Regions from separate parts of the Azospirillum sp. Sh1 genome, predicted to be linked through region 1. Evidence: predicted binding sites of a transcription regulator. Region 1 holds the regulator's gene; each other region holds the start of a gene.
What was found. The regulator PhoB, encoded in region 1, activates phosphate uptake and scavenging genes when phosphate is short. The targets are predictions, from matches to a motif close to TNTCATAAAACTGTCA.
Positions count from the first base shown of each region.

Region 2: a site for PhoB is predicted at 2,586-2,601, ahead of pstS (phosphate ABC transporter substrate-binding protein PstS). Genes of this name have one in related genera too.
Region 3: a site for PhoB is predicted at 2,490-2,505, ahead of FZ029_RS12320 (RNA degradosome polyphosphate kinase). Genes of this name have one in related genera too.
Region 4: a site for PhoB is predicted at 3,267-3,282, ahead of FZ029_RS01845 (Na/Pi cotransporter family protein). Genes of this name have one in related genera too.

Region 1 covers NZ_VTTK01000013.1:41,824-46,379, reverse strand. Annotated here, with positions in the region: gene pstA (phosphate ABC transporter permease PstA) at 1-954, shown strand, start outside; gene pstB (phosphate ABC transporter ATP-binding protein PstB) at 1,070-1,816, shown strand; gene phoB (phosphate regulon transcriptional regulator PhoB) at 1,912-2,616, shown strand; gene FZ029_RS15150 (SAM-dependent chlorinase/fluorinase) at 2,764-3,492, shown strand; gene FZ029_RS15145 (Bax inhibitor-1/YccA family protein) at 3,576-4,301, opposite strand; gene FZ029_RS15140 (FtsX-like permease family protein) at 4,448-4,556, opposite strand, start outside.
Region 2 covers NZ_VTTK01000024.1:77,766-82,321, reverse strand. Annotated here, with positions in the region: gene FZ029_RS21930 (methyl-accepting chemotaxis protein) at 1-2,556, shown strand, start outside; gene pstS (phosphate ABC transporter substrate-binding protein PstS) at 2,743-3,810, shown strand; gene pstC (phosphate ABC transporter permease subunit PstC) at 3,919-4,556, shown strand, end outside.
Region 3 covers NZ_VTTK01000010.1:3,925-8,480, forward strand. Annotated here, with positions in the region: gene uvrA (excinuclease ABC subunit UvrA) at 1-55, opposite strand, end outside; gene FZ029_RS12310 (CYTH and CHAD domain-containing protein) at 214-1,821, opposite strand; gene FZ029_RS12315 (histidine phosphatase family protein) at 1,905-2,423, opposite strand; gene FZ029_RS12320 (RNA degradosome polyphosphate kinase) at 2,604-4,556, shown strand, end outside.
Region 4 covers NZ_VTTK01000001.1:396,698-401,253, reverse strand. Annotated here, with positions in the region: gene FZ029_RS01865 (NADH:ubiquinone oxidoreductase subunit NDUFA12) at 87-479, opposite strand; gene FZ029_RS01860 (50S ribosomal protein L25/general stress protein Ctc) at 748-1,344, shown strand; gene pth (aminoacyl-tRNA hydrolase) at 1,436-2,008, shown strand; gene ychF (redox-regulated ATPase YchF) at 2,112-3,212, shown strand; gene FZ029_RS01845 (Na/Pi cotransporter family protein) at 3,376-4,556, shown strand, end outside.

The DNA.
Region 1 (4,556 bases):
AACGACCTCCTGTCGTCGGGCGCGCCGTACGAGCTGGAAACGATGGTCGCCAAGGACCCGGCGCTGGTCGGGACGACCCGGACCGTCTGGGTACGCGCCGACGACCAGATCGACCAGCTGGTGAAGGGCGGCTATCGCCGCGACCTGCCGGAGAGCGAGCGCGGCCTCAGCGACGCCAAAGTCGCGGCGGCCGACGCGCTGCTGGCGTCCGGCGCGCTGGCGCAGGGCTTCAACACCACCCTGTTCACCGCCGGCGACAGCCGCGAACCGGAACAGGCGGGCATCGGCGGCGCCATCGTCGGCTCGCTGCTGACCCTGCTGGTGACCATGGCGCTGTCGGTGCCGGTCGGCATCTCCGCCGCGGTCTATCTGGAGGAATTCGCGCCGAAGAACCGCTGGACCGATCTGATCGAGGTGAACATCAACAACCTCGCCGCGGTGCCGTCGATCATCTTCGGCCTGCTGGGCCTCGCGGTGTTCCTCGGCTTCTTCGGCATGCCGCGCTCCGCCCCGCTGGTCGGCGGGCTGGTGATGGCGCTGATGACACTGCCGGTCATCATCATCGCGTCCCGCGTCGCGCTGAAGGCGGTGCCGCCGTCGATCCGCGAGGCGGCGCTGGGCATCGGCGCCTCGCCCCTGCAGACGGTGCTGCACCATGTGCTGCCGCTGGCGATGCCCGGCATCCTGACCGGCACCATCATAGGCATGGCCCGCGCACTGGGCGAGACGGCGCCGCTGCTGATGATCGGCATGGTCGCCTTCATCGTCGACATCCCCCACGGGCTGACCGACAGCGCCACGGTGCTGCCGGTGCAGATCTACATGTGGGCCGACAGTCCGGAACGTGCCTTCACCGAGCGCACCTCCGCGGCGATCCTGATCCTGCTCGGCGTCCTGATCCTGCTGAACGGGGCGGCCGTGATCCTGCGCAAGATTTTCGAGAGACGGTGGTGAGCGCCCCATGAGCATTCCAGGCAGCATTAAAAGCGGCATCCCGAGCCAGTTGAAGCTGCGGCCCCGTGGCGACCGGCAACCGAACCGGGCGTCCGGCGCCGCCCTGCCTGCCAAGATGACCGCCCGCGGGGTGAAGGTGTTCTACGGCGCCAAGCAGGCGTTGAAGGGCATCGATCTCGACATCCAGGAAAACCGGGTGCTGGCGCTGATCGGCCCGTCCGGCTGCGGCAAGTCCACCTTCCTGCGCTGCCTGAACCGGATGAACGACACCGTCGAGGGGTGCCGGGTCGAAGGGCGGATCGCGCTCGACGGTGAGGACGTCTATGGCAAGGCCGTCGATGCGGTGCAGCTGCGCGCCCGTGTCGGCATGGTGTTCCAGAAGCCGAACCCCTTCCCGAAATCGATCTACGACAACGTCTCCTACGGCCCGCGCATCCACGGACTCGCTTCCGGACGCGACGAGTTGGACGAGGTGGTGCAGACCTCGCTGAAGCGCGCCGGCCTGTGGGCGGAGGTCAAGGACCGCCTGCGCGAACCCGGCACCAGCCTGTCCGGCGGCCAGCAGCAGCGGCTGTGCATCGCCCGCGCCATCGCCGTCAGCCCCGAGGTGATCCTGATGGACGAGCCCTGCTCGGCGCTCGACCCCATCGCGACCGCCCATATCGAGGAGCTGATCGACGAGCTGCGGGCCAACTACACCATCGTCATCGTCACCCACAACATGCAGCAGGCCGCCCGCGTGTCGCAGCGCACCGCCTTCTTCCATCTGGGCGAGATGGTGGAGTGCGACGACACCGAGGAGATCTTCACCAACCCGCGCGACGAGCGCACCCAGGGCTACATCACCGGCCGCTATGGCTGAGCCGCTGTCCCTATGCCCGCCCCCCTTCCCTCCTGTGTTGAAAAGGCTGTGCCATGCCGGTTAACGTCGAGACGCGCGCTGTGAACGGAGCCACCATGAACGCGGCCCTCAAGCCGCTCGTCCTGATCGTCGAGGACGAGGCCGACATCCTGACGCTGCTGAAGTACAACCTGGAAAAGGAAGGCTTCCGCGTCGCCACCGCCAGCGACGGCGAGGAGGCCCTGCTGGCCGCCGGCGAACAGACGCCGCACATCGTGCTGCTCGACTGGATGCTGCCGCTGATGAGCGGTCTGGAGGTGTGCCGCCAGCTGCGCCGCAATGCCAAGACCCGCGACATCCCGATCATCATGCTGACCGCCCGCGGCGAGGAAGGCGACCGGGTGCGCGGCCTGAATTCCGGCGCCGACGACTATATCACCAAGCCCTTCTCACCGACCGAGCTGGTCGCCCGCATGCGCGCGGTTTTGCGCCGCGCCTCCCCCGGCATGACCGACGAGGTGCTGACCTTCGCCGACGTGACGATGGACTTGGCCGCCCACCGCGTACGCCGCAACAGCCGGGACGTACATCTCGGACCCACCGAATTCCGCCTGCTGCGCCACTTCATGCAGCATCCCGGCCGCGTTTTTTCGCGTGAACAGCTGCTCGATCTGGTGTGGGGCCATGACGTGTACGTCGAGCCGCGTACGGTCGACGTACACATCCGCCGCCTGCGCAAGGCGATGAATGAAGAGGACGAATTGGACCTGATCCGCACCGTGCGGTCGGCGGGCTACGCGCTGGATACGAAGTCGATGTGAGGGTATTGGCATTGATTGCCCCCTCCCCATCCCTCCCCCACCTTCGGTGGGAGAGGGTGCCTTCTGCGAAGCGGCGGCAGTCCCCTCTCCCGCGATAGCGGGGGAGGGTTAGGGAGGGGGGCAAGGCTACGGAGGGAGCAACACCGCATGATCCTGCTCTTCACCGACTTCGGCCTCTCCGGCCCCTATACCGGCCAGATGAAGGCGGTGTTGGCGCAACAGGCGCCCACCGTCCCCGTCATCGATCTGTTCGCCGACGCCCCCGCCTTCGACCCGCAGCTCTCCGCCTATCTGCTGGCGGCCTACGCCCCGGCCTTCCCGGCCGGCAGCGTCTTCCTCTGCGTGGTCGATCCCGGCGTCGGCACCGAACGGTGGCCGGTGATGGTCGAGGCCGACGGGCGGTGGTTCGTCGGTCCCGACAATGGCCTGTTCGCCCTGATCGCCCGCCGCGCAACGTCGCTAAACGCCTGGACCATCGACTGGATTCCCGATCGGCTGTCCGCCAGCTTCCACGGCCGCGACCTGTTCGCCCCCGTCGCCGCCGGCCTCGCCACCGGCCGCAGCATCGAGCGCAGTCCGCTCGCCCCCGCCGCCATCGACCGCCCCGACTGGCCGGACGAGTTGGCCCGCATCGTCTATGTCGACGTCTACGGCAACGCCATGACCGGCATGCGCGCCGCCGCCCTGCCCGCCGATGCGGTGCTGACCGCCGCCAGCAGCCGCATCGCCCGCGCCCGCACCTTCGGCGCCGTCGGGCCGGGACAGCCGCTGTGGTACGAGAACTCCAACGGGTTGGCGGAGATCGCGGTCAACCGCGGGCGGGCCGACCGGGTGCTGGGTCTGGCGGTCGGCGACCCGGTGATCGTTGAGACCTGACCAAAAGAAAACCGCCCGGAAGCGGGGGGCTTCCGGGCGGCTGCTGCTTTGATCCGATGCTTGTCCGATCAGGCGTCTCGGGATCAGTCGTTGTTGCGCTGGCCCAGGAACTGCAGCAGGAACTGGAACAGGTTGATGAAGTCCAGGTACAGCGTCAGGGCGCCCATCAGGGCCAGCTTGCCGGTGCTCTCGTGATCGTAGCCCTCGGCGTAGCTTTCCTTGATCGACTGCGTGTCATAGGCGGTCAGACCGGTGAAGATCAGCACGCCGATGGCGGAGATCGCGAAATGCAGGGCCGGCGACTGGAAGAAGATGTTCGCCAGGCCGGCGATCACCAGGCCGATGACGCCCATCATCAGGAACGAGCCCATCTTCGACAGGTCGGCCTTCGTGGTGTAGCCGTAGAGGCTCATCGCCAGGAAGGTGGCGGCGGTGACGAAGAAGGTCAGCGCGATCGACGCCCCGGTGAAGACCAGGAAGATGGCCGACATCGACAGGCCCATGGCACCGCAATAGGCCCAGAAGATCATCTGTGCCGATGCGAAGGACAGGCGCTGGATGCCGAAGGACAGCACCATGACGAAGGCCAGCGGGGCCAGCATCACTACCCACTTCAGCGGCGTGCCGAAAATGGCCTGGAGCATGGCCGGGCTGGACGACACGAGCGCGGCGACCAGACCCGTCAGGATCAGGCCGGCACCCATGTAGTTGTACACGCGCAGCATGTGCTGGCGCAGGCCTTCGTCGAAGTATCCCCGATCTGTCGCGCGGCCTGCGGTCGCGAAGCGGTTATAGGTCGGGTCTGCCATGGTTTGGTTTCCTCGGTGGAATTGGGTGATCCCGTCGCAGGACATATTGGCGAGCCCGCCATGCGGTTCAATAGGAATCGACAGCGCTTTTTCTAGATGAAAAAGCTTTCACGATTCGTTTTTCCTGCGGCTTTCTGACGCGCGAATCATTCGTTCCGAAGCAATGGCGCCGAAGGCTGGCCCAAAGCCCGCCAAGTACCATAGAACCCGAAAGCAAGCGTGATCGCCGTGCTCAGCAATGCGGTGGTGACCACC
Region 2 (4,556 bases), on a different contig from region 1:
ATCGCCTTCGGCACCGTGGCGGCACTTCCCTGCATCGCCGCGGTGGTGGGCTGGATGTCCTATGGCGCCGTCCGCGGCCATGTCGCCGACATCACCGGCACGCAGGTGCCGGTGCTCAGCGCCGCCCATGGCCTCGCCACCACGACGGCACGGGTGCTGGCACTGGGACCGTTGATCGACGCCGCAACCTCCGAAGAGGATCTGGCCCGGCTGCGCAGCGCCGTCGAGGCGCAGCGCGGGGCGTTGGACGGGCAGCTCGCCCGGCTGGCCGGCGGGTATAGTCATACGGGGGGCGATGCCGACCGCGTCGCGGAACTGACCGGCACCGCCCGTTCGCTGCTCGGCACCATCGATGCGCTGGGGACGGCGACCGGCCGGCGGCTCACCCTGCAGGAACAGCGCAGCGGCCGGCTGGCGGAACTGAGCGACATTCACGCCAAGCTGCTCGCCGCGCTGAAGCCGGACATGCAGGCCTCGCGCGGGCAGTTGGCCCAGGCGATCGCCGCGATGGTCGAGGCGACTTCGCAATCCTCCGCGGTGATCGGCGCGGAGCTTGGGCAGACGGTCATCCCGCTTTTCCAGCTGCGTGGAGCGGAGGCCGCCCTGGCGAAATCGCTGCTGATCGGCGCGTTCGAGACCGACCGGTCGAAGGTGATGTCGCTGTCCACCGACTTCGACTCCGCGCTGTCCGACCTGCAGGGCGCGTTGCGTCCGCTGGCGAAGAGCGAGGCGGCAGCCCCGGTGGTGGCGGCGATCAACGAACTGGCTGCGTATGGCGATGGCGACAAGAGCGTCTATACCCGCCGCGTCCGCCAGCTCAACCCAGGCATTCCAGAGGCGGAGGCGCGCACGCTGGCCGAGTCGCTGGCGGCCGGCGTCGACGACATCGTCCGGCTGGACCGCGACGCCAACGCCCGCATGCTGCCGCTGATGCTGAATTCGCGCGGACGCATCGCCGAGGCCGGCAGCGCCATCGCCGAGCGGATGCAGGACCTGTCGACCAATGTCGTGCCGGCGGCCCAGCACCGCTACACCGTGCTGAGCGGCCTGATGGCCGACGCCAACCTGCTGGCCGGCAAGCTGGCCGAGGCCGGCAATGCGGAAACGCCGGCCCGGCTGACCGCCGCACGCCGGACGCTCGATCCACTGGCGGCGACGATCCGCGGCACCTTGACGGACTCGGGCGACGATCTGGGCGCGGAGACCCGCCGGCTGGCGGAGCGGCTGCTGGCCCTGGGCTTCGGCGACGACGGCATCCTGGCTCTGCGCGCCGGCGAACTGGCGGCCTATGCCGAGAACGCCACGCTGATCGACAGCAACCGCCGCACCGGCGCCGCCCTGACCGCAATGGTCGACGGGCTGGTCCAATCGGCGGAGCGGGCGGCCGCCGACGGGGCCGCCGCCGCCCATGACGCGCTGGAGCGCACCAACGAGATCCAGTTCCTGCTGGCGACCGCCGGCGTGCTGCTGGCCGGGCTGATCGTCTCGCTCTATGTCGGACGCCGCGTCGTCGGCCGGATGGAGGCGTTGGCCGACGCCATGCGCCGGGTCGCCGACGGCGACCTGACGGTGGAGCAGAAGGCCGACGGCAACGACGAGATCACCGACATGGCCCGCGCGCTGTTCGTCTTCATCGCCAATGCCCGCGCCATGGAAGAGGCGCACGAGAAGGTGGAGATCGAGCGCCGCAACGCCGCGTCGGCCCGCCGGACAAGCATGCTGGAGATCGCCGACCAGTTCGAACGCAACGTGCTGAGCAGCGTCGAGACCCTGGCCGAGGCCGCCCGCGTCATGGCCTCCCGGGCCCGTTCGCTGACCGACATCGCCGCCAACGCCAACGACCGCGCCGAGGCCGCCATGCAGCTGTCCGGCGAGATGGCGGCGGGGATCCAGCAGGTGGCGACCGCCGCCTCGGAAATCTCGCAGTCCATCGCCGAGATCAGCAAGCGCACCGGGGAATCGGCCCGCATCATCGGCGACACCGCCGCCGGGGCGGAGCAGGTGAAGGCGACCGTCGCCGACCTGTCGAGCACGGCGGGCGAGATCGGCACCGTCGTCGGGCTGATCGACGAGATCGCCGGCCAGACCAACCTGCTGGCGCTGAACGCCACCATCGAGGCGGCGAGGGCGGGGGAGATGGGCCGCGGTTTCGCGGTGGTGGCGGGGGAGGTGAAGGCCCTTGCCGGCCAGACCGCCCAGGCCACCGCCGAGATCGCCCGCCAGATCGCCGCGACCCAGGCGGCCAGCCGCGAAACGGCGGAGGTGGTGGCGACCATGACCGGCAGCGTCCAGCGCATCGAATCCAACGCCTCGGCCATCGCCGCAGCGGTGGAGGAGCAGGCGATGATCACGTCGAGCATCGTCGACAGTTCCCACCGCGTCGCGGTCGGCACCCAGGCGGCCTCGGACCACGTCGCCGGCCTGTCGGAGGCGGCGGCCAAGGTGCGCACCCAGGCCGGCGACGTGCTGCAGGTGGCGGAAAGCCTGTCGCACGAGGCGACCAGCCTCGGTTCCGCCGTGCATCTGTTCCTTCAGGAAATCCGGGCCGCGCGATGAGCGTGCGGCTTTGGGCAAGAGCGGGTCGGTTTCATAAAACTGACACGTAAACAAAACAAACCCGTCACTGGCGGCGGCTATGGTCACCGCGACGAAGAAGGCGGGTTACGACGTCCGGCCGAGGCCGGGCATTTCTCCAACCCAACGACACCGTCCAAACCTATCGGGAGTTTTGCCGTGAAAACCATGACTTCGGCGTTCGTTCGCTGCGCCGCCTTCGGTGCCCTGGCCGCTCTGTCCGTGTCGGTCGCCCCGCTGTCGGTCGCCTCGGCCGCCGACATCTCCGGTGCCGGTGCCACCTTCCCGTATCCGATCTATGCCAAGTGGGCCGACGCCTACAAGAAGGAGACGGGCACGGGCCTGAACTACCAGTCGATCGGTTCGGGCGGCGGCATCAAGCAGATCAAGGCCAAGACGGTCACCTTCGGCGCGTCGGACATGCCGCTGAAGCCGGAAGAGCTGGAGCAGGCCGGTCTGATCCAGTTCCCGATGATCATGGGCGGCGTGGTTCCGGTCGTGAACCTGAAGGGCATCAAGGCCGGCGAGGTCAAGCTGTCGGGCACCGTTCTCGCCAACATCTACATGGGCGAGATCACCAAGTGGAACGACCCGCAGATCAAGGAACTGAACCCGAACGTCAACCTGCCGAACACCGCCATCGCCCCGGTCTACCGCTCTGACGGGTCGGGCACCAACTTCCTGTTCACCGACTACCTGTCGAAGACCAGCCCGAAGTTCAAGACCCAGATCGGCGCCAACACCTCCGTCCAGTGGCCGGCCGGCATCGGCGCCAAGGGCAACGAAGGCGTGGCCAACATGGTGAAGCAGACGGACGGCTCGATCGGCTACGTCGAATACGCCTACGCCAAGCAGAACAACATCACCCACCTCGACCTGCAGAACAAGGACGGCAAGACCGTCGCTCCGAAGATCGAGGCCTTCCAGGCTGCCGCCGCCAACGCCGACTGGGCCAATTCCAAGGGCTATTACGTCCTGCTGACGGACGAGCCGGGTGCGGAGAGCTGGCCGATCACCGGCGCCAGCTTCATCCTGATGTACAAGAACCCGCAGGACGCCTCGGCTTCCGCCGAAGCGCTGAAGTTCTTCGACTGGGCCTATAAGAACGGCTCCAAGATGGCGACCGAGCTGGACTATGTCCCGATGCCGGACTCAGTGGTGTCGCTGGTCCAGAAGACCTGGTCGCAGACCATCCAGGCCGACGGCAAGCCGATCTGGACCGCGTCGGCCAAGTAACCACGGCCAACCGACCTCGGGCGGGCCGCCGGCCGGTTCGCCCGAGGGCATGATCGCCGGTGGGAACGGAAATTGCGCCGTTCCCACCGCACGCCTCACGGAGCGGCCATGACCGAGATCGCGCTGACCTTGACCGACGCACACGCCTCCACCGCCCGACGGGCCCGCCGCCAGCGCCTGCAGGATGCGGCCTTCCGCAACGCCACCCTCGCATTCGCGCTGCTCGTCCTGCTGATCCTGGGCGGCGTCACGGTTTCCCTGATCGACGGCGCGCTTCCGGCACTGCGCACGTTCGGCTTCGGCTTCGTCGCCACCGAAGTCTGGAACCCGGTGACCGAACAATTCGGCGCGCTCGCCCCGATTTACGGCACGCTGGTCACCTCCATCATCGCCATGGCCGTCGGCATTCCCGTCAGCTTCGGCATCGCGCTCTTCATCACCGAGATGTGCCCGGCCTGGCTGAAGCGCCCGCTCGGCGTCGCCATCGAACTGCTCGCCGGCATTCCCAGCATCATCTACGGCATCTGGGGCCTGTTCGTCTTCGCCCCCTTCATGCAGTCGACCATCCAGCCCTTCCTGATCGCCACGCTGGGCCAGATCCCCGGTATCGGCAACCTGTTCATGGGTCCGCCCTACGGCATCGGCATCCTGACCGCCGGCCTGATCCTGGGCATCATGGTGCTGCCCTTCATCACCTCCATCACCCGCGACGTCTTCGAGACGGTGCCGCCGATGGTGCGCGAGTC
Region 3 (4,556 bases), on a different contig from region 1:
CGACGTTCTTCAGGTTATGTTCCCGCGCGCCGCGGACGCTGATGTACTTGTTCATGGAGTGTTCTTTTACCCGAAGCCCATCCGGATGGAAAGCGGCAAGGCGCCGCGACGCATGACAAAATCGGCCAGCCGGAATGCGGTGCCCCTTCGGCCGGCCGGCTGACGATATATGCGCTGGGCGCGCCATTGCCACCGGCGCCCGGCGCGGGTCGGTCATGACCAGAAGGGCGGCACCGCGCGAAAGCGCTTCCACAGATCCGGCAACGCCTTGCGCCGCTTGTCGGACTGGCGGTCGATCCAGGCGGCGACGGCGCCCACCGTCTTCGGGTCCGCCCCGGTCAGCGAGCCAAGCATGCGGGCGCCGGTGACGGCGTCCTGATCGGCGTCCAGCGCCGTCTGCAAGGGCTCCAGCGCCGCGAAGAAGGGCAGGGTGACGGCCTCCGGATAGAGCCCGCGGAAGAAGTCGGCAGTGTAGCGCAGCGTTCGCAGCCGGCGGCGCAGCTTGTCGCGTCCCTTGGCATCCTCCGGCGGCTTCGCCGACTTGCCGAGCTTCGCCATGCGCGCCGACAGCCAGCCGCCGGCCACCGTCGTGACCGGAGCCGACAGCGCGGTCCGGCGGTCGCCGTCCGCCTCCGACATCCAGCGGCCATGCTCCAGCCACGCGGCGAGCGCCAAAACCATGGTTGTGCAGCCCGGCGCCAGGATGGCCGCAACGGCTTCCCGCGCCGGCCCGGCGCCGGCGGTCCGGGCGAGTGCGGCCAGCCGCTCCAGCGCCGTGCGGTCGATGCCCGGCGCCGTCTTCGGATCGGCGAGAAGCGGGTCGATGATGCCGGACATCAGCACGTCCCACCCGCGCGCCGGCCCCAGCCGCTTGGCCAGCGCACGGCTTTCCTCCACCAGCCGGTCGGCCTCGGGCGAGGCGACCAGCGGCGCGAAGAAGCGGTGTGCGATGCGCAGACAGCGCAAGGCCACGCGCATGCGGTGCAGCCCTTCCACATCGCCGCCCGCCAGCGCGCAGGATTCGTTGGCGAGGAACTGGCGCAACGCCTGCCGCAGGATGTGCCGGTAAGCCTCCGCCACCGTGGTCAGCGGCGACAGGCCGAGCGGCTCGGCCTCCACCGGCCCCGGCGCCTTGCCGGTGACCAGCCGCAGCCCGGCCTCCGCCTTGCTTTCGGTGCCGATGCGCATGGGGATGGCGGCCTGCAGGGCCAGCGCCAGGTCGAACAGGCTGGCGACCTTGCCGGCCTTCAATTCCAACTCCACCTCGCCGACCGGCAGAGAGTTGCCGCCGGCATAGATGGCACCGTCATCCACAGCCAGTTCGACCGCCGTCAGCGTATCGGGGCGAAGCAGCAGGGTGGTGCGGCGGAAATCGGTGATGAACAGGCAATCCAGCACGTCGAGCGCCGCCGCCGGAACCAACCCGGCGACAGCGGGATCGCTCAGCACGCCGGTGTCGACCGCTTCGCCCGCGACGATCCATTCCCATTCCCGCCGCACCGCCACGGCGGCGGAATCGCCGGGGCTGGCGCTGTTCACGGTCTTCAAGGTCTGGATGAAGCGGTCGCCCTCCTGCCGCACGCGCAACGCCACCCCGTTCGCGGCCAGCTTCAGGTCGGGGGTATCGAAATAGGCGGTGCGCAGCCGCTGCGTCGCGGCCGGACCATCGGCCAGCGCCTGCAGCGCGGGAAGGGCGGCAACCCGCGCCAGATCCGCCGATGCGGCATGGAGCTTCAGCTCCACCTCGCGGAAGGCGGCGGGGGCGGAGGTCTGCGCATCGGGGAGTGCGGACGGGCTGACGGGCGGAATGGCGGGTGGCAAGGGTCGGCATCCTCCCGTATCCGGCCGGGAACGGCCTGGAATGACTCAGGTGGTTCCGTGGATACTCCAACCGCCGCCGCAGGTTAAGAGAGTTTACGCGGCTGCACAAAATCCGCCAGCCGCCCCGCCCCCAGTTCCAGGTCGGCCCAATGCAGCGTTTCGAAGACGAGGACGGCGCAGGCGCCGGTCGGAAACTTGTCGGCCAGCGCATGGCGCAGCCCGTGGTCGCCGCTGCCGGTCAGGGCGTTGGCCAGCTCGTGCAGGTCCGGATTGTGCGCTATCAACAACAGGCCGGTCGCCGAGTCCGGCGCGTCGCGCAGCCGTTCCAGCAGCGTGTGGGCGCCGCACAGGTACAGTCCCCGCTCATGCTCCACCGGCGGGAATGGCGCGCCGATGGCCGCCATCACGCGTTTGCGCGTTTCCACCGCCCGCACCGCGGTGGAACACAGCACGAGGTCGATGTGGGCATGATGCCTGGCCAGATGGCCGCCGACGAGGGTGGCGGCCTTCTCGCCGCGGGCGTTCAGCGGTCGGTCGTGGTCGCCCAGCGACGGATCGTCCCAGGAGGATTTCGCGTGGCGCAGCAGGAACAGCGTCTTCATGGCGGCAATCGGTCGCGGCAGGGGAGGGAAAGGGGAGGGAGAGGTCGCAGCCTATAGCCAAATGGGAGTCCTGAAACCGTAACGCATATGGGATACTCTGTCTGCCCACCATATAACCGTCGTCGGCACCGCTGAAAGGCAGGCGCCGGCGCTCAGGGTTTCAAGATTTCAGAGGTCGACGTGACGCAACTCCAGGAACTCGATTCGGTCGGTATCGAGCCAAACGCTCCGGAACGCTTCATCAATCGGGAGCTGTCGTGGCTGGCCTTCAACCAGCGCGTCCTGGACGAGGCCGCCAACCCCCATCACCCGCTTCTGGAGCGGTTGCGCTTCCTGTCGATCTCCGCCAGCAACCTCGACGAATTCTACATGGTCCGCGTCGCCGGCCTGAAAGGGCAGGTGGCCGCCGGCGTGAAGGCGCCGAGCCCGGAGAATCTGACGCCCGCCCAGCAGCTGGCCGCGGTGAAGCAGCGCATCGCGGCGTTGATGGAAAGCCAGCAGACGATGTGGCGCACGCTGAAGGGCGAACTGCGGGAGGCCGGGATTTCCGTGGTCGATCCCAAGGACCTCAGCGAGGGCGAGCTGGACTGGCTGGAAGCGAAGTTCCTGGACGACATCTTCCCGATCCTGACGCCCATCGCCGTCGATCCCGCCCACCCCTTCCCGTTCCTGCCCAATCTCGGATTCTCGCTGGCGCTGCAACTGCATGACCCGGTCAAGGGCCGGCACATCGACGCCCTGGTGCCGCTACCCTCGCAGTTGGAGCGGTTCCTGCGCCTGCCCGGCTCGGACATCCGCTTCCTCCAGCTGGAAAAGGTGGTGATGCAGTTCATCGACCGCCTGTTCCCTCCGTTCCAGGTCAAGGCGCACGGCGTCTTCCGTGTCCTGCGCGACAGCGAGATCGAAATCGAGGAAGAGGCGGAGGATCTGGTCCGCACCTTCGAAAGCGCGTTGAAGCGCCGCCGCCGCGGCAGCGTCATCCGGCTCGCCACCGACAGCGGCATGGCGGCCGACCTGCGCGATTTCCTGCGCCATGAGCTCAACGTCGCCTCGGACGACGTCTTCATCCTGGACGGGCTGATCGGCCTGACCGACACCAAGCAGCTGATCGTCGACGAGCGGCCGGATCTGGTCTTCCGCCCGTTCAACGCCCGGTTCCCGGAACGCATCCGCGATTTCGGCGGCGACTGCTTCGCGGCGATCCGCCACAAGGACATCGTGGTCCACCACCCGTACGAATCCTTCGACGTGGTGGTGCAGTTCATCCGGCAGGCGGCGCGCGACCCGCAGGTGGTGGCGATCAAGCAGACGCTCTACCGCACCAGCAAGGACAGCCCCATCGTCGCCGCGCTGATCGAAGCGGCGGAGGCCGGCAAGTCGGTGACCGCGCTGGTGGAATTGAAGGCCCGCTTCGACGAGGAGGCCAACATCCGCTGGGCGCGCGATCTGGAACGCGCCGGCGCCCAGGTGGTCTACGGCTTCGTCGATCTGAAGACCCACGCCAAGGTGTCGCTGGTGGTGCGGCGCGAGAAGAAGGCGTTGCGCAGCTACGTCCATTTCGGCACCGGCAACTACCACCCGATCACCGCGAAGGTCTACACCGACCTGTCCTTCTTCACCTGCGACCCGGCGCTTTGCCACGACGCCGCCGTCATGTTCAACTTCATGACCGGTTACGCGACGCCGAAGGTGCTGGAGAAGATCGCCATCGCGCCGATCACGCTACGCCAGCGCCTCTTCGACCTGATCGAGGCGGAGATCGCCCATGCCGCCGCCGGCCGTCCGGCGTCGATCTGGGTGAAGCTGAACTCGCTGGTCGACCCGGTCATCATCGACAAGCTGTACAAGGCGTCGCAGGCCGGGGTGCAGATCGACATGATCATCCGCGGCATCTGCTGCCTGCGGCCGGGGGTGAAGGGGCTGTCGGAGAATATCCGGGTGCGCAGCATCGTCGGCCGCTTCCTGGAACATGGCCGCGTCATCTGCTTCGGCAACGGCCATCCCATGCCCAGCAACCAGGCCAAGGTGTTCATCTCCTCGGCCGACTGGATGACCCGCAACCTGGACCGCCGGATCGAAACGCTGGTTCCCATCGAAAATCCGACGGTGCATGAACAGGTGCTCGACCAGATC
Region 4 (4,556 bases), on a different contig from region 1:
TATCCTGCTGCGAGTTCCCGAATCGAAACCCGGCCCGAAAGGGGCCGGGCATTCCGTTCCGACGTGATGGTCAGTCCCGGCAGGGATCAGCTCGGCGTCCAGGGCTCGTAATCGCCGGTGGCCGGCACGCGCTGTCCGCCAGCCAGCACATGGCCGGGCGGACGGTAGGCCTGGACCGAGCCCGACATGTTGGGCAGATGTTCCTTCTGCCACGGCTTGTGGAAGGCGCTCGACCCCTCGGGCAGCGGCTCCTTGGTGGTGTGGTGCAGCCACCCGTGCCATTCCGGCGGGATCTTGGAGGCGTCGGGCTCACCGGCATACAGGACCCAGCGGCGCTCGCGCGTGCCGGGCTGGGTGTCCTTGGTGCGGTAATAGACGTTGCCGAAGCGGTCGCTGCCGACCTTGGCGCCCCGACGCCACGTGACGTAACGGATGTGGATGTTCGCCAGTTTGGTGAACAGGGAGATCGGCTCGCTCATCGTCGCTCACGAATTCCGGAGTCTGGCCCCGCGGACACGGGGCTGGTCGAATGCGGGCCGCACTATGACACCGCAAGTGCCGCGCGTCCACCGTTGGTGAGGCCCAATTTGCCGGCTTTCGGCTCGTTGGAGAGTGGAAGCTCCCCGGCGGCGGTCGCTCCGCGGGAACGCCCCGTTTTCCTTGACGCGCCCAGCCGATTGCCGTATGCACCCCGCGCATGCGCCGGCACCCCTGGAGGCCGGCGCCCTTTCGTTTTGGAGCATCGTCATGACCAAGATCATTCCGCTCGGCGCTGAGACGCGCGAACGGGCCGGCAAGGGGACCGCCCGCCAGACCCGCCGTGACGGCCGTATCCCGGCCGTCATCTACGGTGGTAAGCAGGCTCCTGTTACCATTTCGCTCGAGAAGTTCGAGTTCACCCGCGTCCTGCATCAGCCGGGCTTCTTCACCCACCTGTTCGACGTGACCGTCGACGGTACGGCCCATCGCGTCCTGCCGCGCGACGTGCAGTTCCACCCGGTGACCGACGTCCCGCTGCATGTCGACTTCCTGCGCGTCTCCTCCGACACCCGCATCAACGTGCAGGTTCCGGTCGAGTTCGCCGATCAGGACAAGTCGGCCGGCCTGAAGCGCGGCGGTGTGCTGAACATCGTCCGCCACGAGCTGGAGCTGAGCTGCCCGGCCGACAACATCCCCGAGCACATCACCATCTCGTGCGAAGGCTTCGACGTCGGCGATTCGATCCACATCTCCTCGGTCAAGCTGCCGGAGGGTGTGACCTCGACGATCACCGACCGCGATTTCACCATCGCGACCATCGTTGCGCCGTCGGGCCTGAAGTCGGAAGAAGGCGCCGCTGCCTGATCGGGAGCGTTCGACCTTCGAAGATGGTTACGGTGGGGGGCTTCGGCCCCCCGCTTCGTTTGTGGAGAGTGCTTTCCAAAGGGTGAGGGACATGCTGCTTCTGGTCGGATTGGGCAACCCCGGCAACGAGTATGCCCGCAACCGCCACAACATCGGCTTCATGGCGGCGGAGACCATCGCCCGACGCCATCGCTTCACCCCGTGGAAGAAGCGTTTCCAGGGCCAGACCGCCGAGGGCACCGTCGCCGGCGACAAGGTGCTGGCGCTGGAGCCCGCCACCTTCATGAACCTGTCCGGCCAGTCGGTGGTTGCGGCCCTGCAATTCTACAAATTGAAGCCCGAGAACGTCGTCGTCATCCATGACGAGCTGGACCTGCCCCCCGGCAGGATCCGGGTGAAGAAGGGCGGCGGCCATGGCGGGCACAACGGCCTGCGCTCCATCGACGCGCATATCGGCAAGGAATACTGGCGCATCCGCCTCGGCATCGGCCATCCCGGCAACAAGGATCTGGTCAGCGGCTACGTCCTGCACGACTTCGCCAAGGCCGACCAGGGTTGGATCGACCCGCTGCTGGATGCCGTCTCCGACAACCTCCCCCTGATGGTGGAAGGCCAACCGGAGCTGTTCATGAACAAGGTGACGGTGGCGACGCAGGCGCGATAAGCCGCGGCCTGCCAGTTCCTCCCCCACTTCGCGTTTGCGCTTTGTCCCCCTTCGTAGGATAAAGCGCCTCAATTCCAGAATTTCCGACGGCGAGCACCCACCCATGGGCTTCAATTGCGGCATCGTCGGCCTGCCGAACGTCGGCAAGTCGACCCTTTTCAACGCGCTGACTGCCACCCAGGCGGCGGAGGCGGCGAATTTCCCCTTCTGCACCAAGGAGCCGAACGTCGGCCGCGTCGGCGTGCCCGACACGCGGCAGGACAAGCTGGCCGAAATCGCCAAGTCGCAGAAGGTCGTCCCGACCCAGCTGGAGTTCGTGGACATCGCCGGCCTGATCCGCGGCGCGTCGAAGGGTGAAGGGCTGGGCAACCAGTTCCTCGCCAACATCCGCGAGGTCGACGCCATCGTCCATGTGCTGCGCTGCTTCGAGGACGACGACATCACCCATGTCGAGGGCAACGTCGATCCGCTGCGCGACGCCGAGGTGGTCGAGACCGAGCTGATGCTCGCCGACATGGAAAGCCTGGAACGACAGCTGACCAGCCTGCAGAAGAAGGCCAAGGGCGGCGACAAGGACAGCAAGATCAAGGCCGACCTGATGGAGCGCGCCCTCAAGGTGCTGCAGGACGGCAAGCCCGCTCGCGTGGTCGAGCTGTCGGACGAAGAGAAGCCGGTGTTCAAGCAGTTCATGCTGCTGACCGACAAGCCGGTGCTCTATGTCTGCAACGTGGAAGAGGCGTCGGCCGCCACCGGCAACGCCTTCTCCGCCAAGGTTGCCGAGAAGGCCAAGGCCGAGAACGCCGAGGTCGTCGTCATCTCCGCCGCCATCGAGTCCGAAGTCGCCCAGCTCGCCGACCCGGCCGAGAAGGCCGAATTCCTGGAATCGATGGGGCTGGAGGAAACGGGCCTTAACAAGCTGATCCGCGCCGGCTTCAAGCTGCTGGACCTGATCACCTTCTTCACCGTCGGTCCGAAGGAGACGCGCGCCTGGACCGTGCGCCGCAACGCCAAGGCGCCCGAGGCCGCCGGCGTCATCCATACCGACTTCGAGCGCGGCTTCATCCGTGCCGAGACCATCGACTACACCAGCTTCGTCACGCTGGGTGGCGAGCAGGGGGCGAAGGACGCCGGCAAGATGCGCCAGGAAGGCAAGGAATATGTCGTCCAGGACGGCGACATCTTCCACTTCCGCTTCAACGTCTGATTGGACGGAGTTTTCGAGGGGGCGGTGGCATCACCGCCCCCTTTCCACCTCCGCCGTCACCCAACTGTCATATTGTCGTAACAATCGGCGCTCCCCACCCTTCAGTTAGGGGTGCGGCCCACTCGCACTCCAGCCCGACATGGGGCCCGACACAGGGGGTGCGATGCAGGCGACGCGGGTGCTGCTGGAACTGGCCGGGAATGTCGTGCTGCTCCTGTGGGGGCTGCACATGGTGCAGAGCGGGCTGACCCGTGCGCTGGGCGGCGACCTGCGCCGCATCCTGGGGGCCGGGCTGCGCAACCGCTGGACCGCCTTCCTGTCCGGCATGGGCATCACCATGCTGCTGCAGAGCAGCACCGCCACCGGCCTGATGGCGACCGGTTTCACCGCCACCGGGCTGGTGTCGCTGATGCCGGCGCTGGCGGTGATGCTGGGCGCCAATGTCGGCTCCACCCTGATCGTGCAGATTCTGGCTTTCGACGTCGCCCATGTGGCGCCGGTCCTGCTGTTGGGCGGCTTCATCGCCTTCCGCCGCGGCGCGCGGACGCGCAGCCGCGACCTGGGCCGGGTCGCCATCGGGCTGGGCCTGATGCTGCTGTCGCTGCACCTGCTGCTGGCGACCATCGCCCCGGCGGAGAACGCGCCGATGCTGCGGCGGATGCTGGCGATGCTGACCGCCGATCCGGTGGTGGCGGTAATGCTGGCGGCGCTGCTGTCCTGGGCCGCCCATTCCAGCGTCGCCGCCATCCTCCTGATCGCTTCGCTGGCCGGCGGCGGGGTGATCGGGCCGGAGGCCGCGGTCGCCATGGTCGCCGGCGCCAATCTGGGCAGCGCCGTCAATCCGGTGATTGAGGGGCCGGGCGGCGACGGCCGCAACCCGGCGGCTAGGCGGCTGCCGGTCGGCAACCTCATCAACCGGCTCGTCGGCTGCCTCATCGTCGTGCCGCTGCTGGGGCCGATCACCGCCGGGCTGCAGGCGGTATCGCCGGACGCCACGCGGCTGGCGGCCAACTTCCACCTTGCCTTCAATCTGGCGATGGCCGGGTTGTTCATCGGCCCGCTTCCCTGGTTCGCACGGGCGCTGACCCGGATGTTCCCGGAACGGGTTGCGGTCGCCGATCCGGCGATGCCGCTCTATCTCGACCGCAGCGCGCTCCGCGTCCCCCACCTCGCCATCGCCAACGCGTCGCGGGAGGCGTTGCGCATGGCCGACACGGTGGACGGCATGCTGCGCGGCGCGCTGGACGTGATCCAGACCGAGGACCGCAAGCGGGTGCAGGAAATCCGGCGGATGGACGATGTGCTGGACCGTCTGCACGACGCCATCAAGCGCTACCTCACCCA